2 regions of the Parasphingorhabdus sp. genome follow, and region 1 is predicted to be linked to the other one. Evidence: predicted binding sites of a transcription regulator. Region 1 holds the regulator's gene; the other holds the start of a gene.
The links. Region 1 encodes LexA, which represses DNA repair genes until DNA is damaged. Its sites were predicted from a motif close to GTTCCNCNCTTGTTCT; they were not measured.
Positions count from the first base shown of each region.

Region 2: the regulator LexA is predicted to act here: its motif matches at 1,196-1,211, upstream of uvrA (excinuclease ABC subunit UvrA).

Region 1 covers NZ_AP041068.1:2,495,571-2,498,707, reverse strand. Annotated here, with positions in the region: gene AC6I9Z_RS12355 (ComEC/Rec2 family competence protein) at 1-1,494, shown strand, start outside; gene lexA (transcriptional repressor LexA) at 1,513-2,205, opposite strand; gene AC6I9Z_RS12345 (molybdopterin molybdotransferase MoeA) at 2,272-3,137, opposite strand, start outside.
Region 2 covers NZ_AP041068.1:1,383,634-1,386,770, reverse strand. Annotated here, with positions in the region: gene AC6I9Z_RS06920 (serine hydrolase domain-containing protein) at 1-525, opposite strand, end outside; gene AC6I9Z_RS06915 (c-type cytochrome) at 625-1,017, opposite strand; gene uvrA (excinuclease ABC subunit UvrA) at 1,269-3,137, shown strand, end outside.

The DNA of each region.
Region 1 (3,137 bases):
AACCATGTCCAGTCCTGCATGGCCGGTGGGGCAGGGGCGATTGGTGCAACCCTGGCCACTGGCGATCGCGGGGCAATTAATGACGAAGATGCTGAAGCCATGCGGCGCAGTGGGTTGGCGCACCTTTTGTCAATCAGCGGCCTGCATGTAACGGCGGTTGTCGGTGCAGTTTATTTGTTAGTTTTGCGTATTTTGGCGCTATTTCCAACATTAGCGCTGCGTTTTCGGCTGCCTCTGGTGGCTGCGGGTTGCGCAGCTGTGGCAGCGCTGGGTTATACATTGATGACCGGCGCGCAGGTGCCAACGATAAGAGCATGTGTCGCAGCATTGCTGGTTCTCATGGCTCTCGTCATGGGGCGCAGTGCCATCACCCTGCGCATGGTCGCGGCAGGGGCCCTGTTTGTGCTCATCATCTGGCCGGAATCCCTTGTCGGACCGAGCTTTCAGCTTAGTTTTGCCGCTGTCACCGCGATTATTGCGATGCACGAACACCCTAGAATAAAGGCATTGTTCGCACGACGGGAGGAAGTCCTTCTCAGGCGACTGGGGCGGATCATATTGGCGCTTTTCCTCACTGGTCTGGTCGTCGAGCTGGCATTGATGCCCATTGCGTTGTTCCATTTTCACAAAGCCGGCATTTATGGCGCGCTGGCCAATATCATCGCTATTCCGCTGACAACATTTGTGATTATGCCTCTGGAAGCATTGGCATTGCTACTTGATACGGTTGGTTTGGGTGCACCGTTCTGGTGGTTATGTGAAAAGGCGCTGAGCAGTCTGCTGGTGTTGGCCCACTATGTATCCAGTCGACCGGGATCAGTAACCATGCTACCGACCATGCCACTGGCCGCGTTTGGGTTAGTGATTGCCGGTGGCTTGTGGTTGGCCCTGTGGAGTCAGTCTTGGCGTATCTGCGGTCTTGCTCCTATAGCAATTGGTGTCCTGATGATAGCCACGACCCGCGCTCCTGATCTCTACATTACCGGAGATGGTCGTCATGTCGGGATCCGCAATGACGCGGGGGAGCTGGCGATGCTTCGCACGCGCAGCGGTGACTTCATTCGCGACATGTTGCTGGAAAATGCCGGGATTGATGGGGAAGCCACGGCCCTAGAGGACTGGCCAAATGCGCAGTGTAATGCAGATAGCTGCACAGTTATCATGGAGGGGGAAGGCCGAGACTGGGTGATCGTTGCAACGCGCAGCTCTTACTATATTCCGGCCATGGCGCTGTCAGCGGCCTGCCGGCGTGCCGATATTGTGATCAGCGAACGGCGCCTCCCTATCAGTTGTCAGCCACGCTGGCTTAAGGCGGATCGTATTTTATTGGGCCAGGTTGGCGGTATGACGATAGATCTGGAGAACCAAAAGATTGGAACCGTTTTGGGCCGTTCCGGGCGTCATCAATGGACGCGCTTCACTGAGCCCAAAAATATGCAGCCGAAAGAGAAAACTTCCAAAATAGCGGCAGAAATCAAAGGCAGCCCTGAATAAAACTGTACCCAGCTATCGTTAGTTATAGCGCCGCAACAGTCCGGCCATTTTGCCCTGTATCCGCACCTCTCCTGCGCCAAATATCTGTGGCTCATAGGCTGGATTTGCGGGATCAAGGCGGACCTGTCCATTATCCTTGAACAGATATTTCAGTGTAGCTTCTTCATCATGGACCAGCGCAACGACGATTTCGCCGTTACGCGCTGTTTCCGTGCGTTGAATAAGCGCATAGTCGCCGTCCAATATACCCGCTTCGATCATCGAATCGCCGGAAACTTCCAACGCATAATGCTCGCCGGAGCCCAGCAATGCCGCTGGAACACTGAGCGCGGACTGACCTTCAAGGGCTTCGATCGGAACGCCTGCTGCAATCTTGCCATGAAGCGGAATTTCGATCACATCATTGGCCGCGACAGGAATTTCTTTCATCGGTGCTGAGGGAGCCTGCTCAGGGGCAATGTTTATGACATTGGAAGCAGCCGGTTTCAAATTACCGCCTTCGGGTAGCTTGGTCACTTCCAAGGCTCGTGCCCGGTTGGGAAGGCGGCGCAAAAAGCCGCGTTCTTCCAGAGCGCTGATCAACCGATGAACGCCAGATTTTGACTTCAAGCCCAATGCATCCTTCATCTCTTCAAAAGAGGGGGATACGCCTGATTCCTCCAGACTGTTATGAATGAAGCAAAGCAGTTCATGTTGTTTCGGTGTGAGCATGTTTCATGTCCTTATCGGGAACGAATAAGGAACAATTATGAAACAAACCGTGCCAAGTCAAGCATTTTAGATGGCGATATACGAAACCTCTGCGCCAACGGGTTGCTCCGGGCTGTGCGGAGGACGGAAGAGCAGGGCGTTGGCCGCTGCCAGTATCGAAAGCTTGGCGCTGTCCTGGCTGTCAAAGGCGGCAATGGCGCCGTCGACAAGCTGTGCGCGGAGAAACTCGGCGCGCTGGCTGGTGGCGGGCAACACCGTGCTGGTTTGCGCCGTTTGCATGACGGGCATATAGCTTTGCGCACCTGCAAGATAGCGGATCAGAGGCACCAGAAACAGGGTTGCCGTCACAAAGGCGGAGCCGGGATTGCCGGGCAGGGCGAGGACAAGGCTGTTACCCAGCTTCCCGGCCATGAGCGGCTTGCCCGGTTTCATCGCGATTTTCCAGAAATCCGTTTGCCCGCCAAGCCGTTTGAACGCAGGCGCCACCAGATCATGGTCGCCCACCGAAGCGCCGCCTATGGTGACGATGACATCGCAGTCCCTGGCGCTTTCCAGCGCTTCACACAGGCTATCCAGATCATCTTTTATCCGGCTGATGCAACGGGTTATTGTTGGCAGCTGTGACAGCATGGCGGCGATCATGACATCATTGCTTGCCGGTATCTGGTGCGGCTTCGTATCCGTGCCCGGGGCAACCAGCTCGTCGCCGGTGGAGAGGATCGCGACTTTGGGACGGCGACCCACGCTGACGCTGCCCGAACCGGCAATGACGGCGTGACCCAAGGCGGCGGCATTGAGCTGAATGCCAGCTTTTAGCGACACATCCCCAGACTTGAAGTCGCCGCCCTGAAAGCGGACATGACGGCCTTTGACAGGAGAAGGATCGCTGGTCAGGACAATATTGTCACCATCCGGCTCGACATTTTCCTGCA
Region 2 (3,137 bases), 1.1 Mb from region 1:
CGGATCATCTTTAAAGGTCAGAACATCCTTGGTCTGGTAACGCCAGTTGTGAAAGCCGGTGCGGTGAACCAGCGCCATGCGCGGCGTCAGAAGCTTGTGACGCGGGTCGGATTTGATATCCGGATCAACCCAGCTGCCGGCCATACTCCCATCCAGCGTAAAGGCCTTACCCTTCGCTAGTCGCACAACGGTTTCCGCCACCAAGGGCTTGGTCATGGAGGCGATATTGTAAAGCGTATCCGCCGTCGCGGCCTTGCCGGGTTCCGCCTCACCCGCGACATGGGTCCATGCCACTTGGCCATCGGAGATATAGGCAATGGCCGCGCTTGGAACGTCATATTCTGCGAGCCAGGTCGGGAGTTTGGCAATGATTTTGTTTTTTAGAACAGTTGCGCCGTCATCCTGTTTCGTAATTGCGGGCTGGGCTTGGGAAGCAGGGTCTTCCTGACCCGCTCCTGCTATCGCCGGCCCCGATATTACCGCCATTGCGCATAGTGCAGGACCAAATGATAGAATATGTTTCACGACCAACTCCCGATATTGTATTACCATATTAATACAGCAATACTGAAGAAGTGCAACGGTGATATCGCGCTGGCAAGACCGGTGACCAAAAATATCCGTTTATTGAATGGGCGGTTTATAGTCAGCGCTTTGCAGCGTCAGAATATAGGCGGCAAGATCGTCGATATCCGCGCTTGCAATCTCGAAATCCATCAACTCTGGATAATTATGGGAGTCGCTGAGCCAATTGGTCAGCGTTCCATCCGTCAGTCCGCGGGTGTTGGCTATTGCAATAAACGGCGGCGCTTGCGGATTTGAAGATGTCTGTCCATCCGCGACATTATGACAGGCGGCACAATGCGCCTCGGCAAATGCCAATCCCTGCCTCACCCTCCCATCTTCAGCTGCGACAATATTGCGGCTTTCATTGTCCGATGCAGTCTGCCCGGCGGGCATTGTCGTGCATCCGATTGTCACAAGCGAAAGAAAAATTCCCGGGGACAATTGACGCATGAATCAGATTCCTTTGAGTTAAACCATGGATCCCCACCCGCGTTGATCCACTTCATAGATTGCCTTCGCATCGGATAAAAGCTGGCAGTGCTCCATACAATTACGGTAAACTACGGTGATAGTGGGTTTTTCTCCCGTTCCTCTCTGATAAATGTACATCGAAAACCCACTTGCCAAAAGAACATATATAGAACATAGTACGGTCTTATGACCCGCTGGACTCTCTTCAACATCTTCGGCAAAGCACGCGCATGAGTCTTACCCACATTAAAGTCAAAGGCGCCCGGGAGCATAATCTCAAAGGCGTTGATATCGATCTTCCCCGCGACAAGCTGATCGTCATTACCGGTCTTTCCGGCAGTGGTAAGTCGAGCCTTGCGTTCGATACCATCTATGCCGAGGGGCAGCGGCGCTATGTCGAGTCCCTTTCCGCCTATGCGCGCCAGTTTCTGGAGATGATGCAAAAGCCGGATGTCGAGCATATCGAGGGCCTGTCGCCTGCCATCTCGATCGAGCAGAAGACAACCTCACGCAATCCGCGTTCGACCGTCGCGACGGTCACCGAGATTTACGACTATATGCGCCTGTTATGGGCCCGTGCCGGTGTGCCTTACTCGCCTGCGACGGGAGAGCCGATTACCGCGCAGACCGTCAGCCAGATGGTTGACCGGGTCATGGCGCTACCAGAGAAAACCCGTTTCTATCTGCTCGCGCCGGTTGTGCGTGGACGCAAGGGTGAGTATCGCAAGGAGCTTGCCGAATGGCAGAAAGCCGGCTTTACCCGGGTGCGGGTTGACGGCGAATTTTACGACATTGAAGAAACGCCAAAGCTCGACAAGAAGCTGAAACATGACATTGAAGTGGTCATCGACCGGCTGGTAGTTCGCGATGGTATGGAAACCCGGCTGGCGGACAGTTTCGAGACGGCGCTGAGGCTGGCCGACGGGCTGGCCTTTGTTGATCTGGCCGACGGCGTTGTCCCGGGCCGCGAGGAAGCGGAGACCGGAACCAAGATGAAGGGAACCGGCCTGCCCGATAACCGCATTGTCTTTTCCGAACGCTTTGCCTGTCCGGTGAGCGGCTTCACGATCGAGGAGATCGCGCCGCGGCTCTTTTCGTTCAACGCACCGCAAGGGGCCTGCCCCGCCTGTGACGGCTTGGGAGAGAAGCTGCATTTCGATACGCAATTGGTCGTACCCAATCCTGAGCTCTCGATCAAAAAAGGCGCGGTCGTGCCCTGGGCCAAGTCCAATCCGCCGAGCCCCTATTATATGCAGGTGCTGGGCAGTCTGGCGAAGCATTTTGAATTTTCGCTCGATACGCCGTGGCAGGATCTGTCCGAGCATCACCGCGATATCATCCTGAACGGTACGCAGGGCCTGCCGGTGACGCTGCGGTTTCAGGACGGGCGCAAGAGCTATGAGGTGAAGAAGCCGTTTGAAGGTGTGGTAGGCAATCTGACTCGCCGGATGCTGCAAACCGAAAGCAACTGGATGCGCGAGGAGCTCGCTAAGTTCCAGGCGGCGGCTCCTTGCGAAGTCTGTCACGGCGCGCGGCTGAAGCCAGAAGCGCTGGCCGTCAAGATTGCGGGCGAGGATATCAGCATCCCGACCCGCCGCAGCGTGGGCGACGCGCTGGACTTTTTCAACGGCCTCGCCGATCAGCTCGACAAGACCCAGCGGCAGATTGCCGAACCGATCCTGAAGGAAATTATCGAACGACTTGGTTTTTTGAACAATGTTGGACTCGATTATCTCAATCTCGACCGGACCAGCGGTACCTTGTCCGGCGGCGAGAGCCAGCGCATCCGTTTGGCGAGCCAAATAGGTTCAGGATTAAGCGGTGTTCTCTATGTCCTGGACGAACCGAGCATCGGCCTGCATCAGCGAGACAATGACCGTTTGCTGACCACGCTCAAACGGCTGCGTGATCTTGGCAATACCGTGATTGTCGTTGAACATGACGAAGATGCTATACGTACAGCGGACCATGTTGTCGACATGGGACCCGGCGCGGGCGTCCATGGCGGTGATGTCGTCGCCGCAGGTACGCTCAAGCAAATTCTGAAATCGAAGAAATCGCTGACTGCAGCGTACCTAAATGGTTCGCGGGAAATCGAG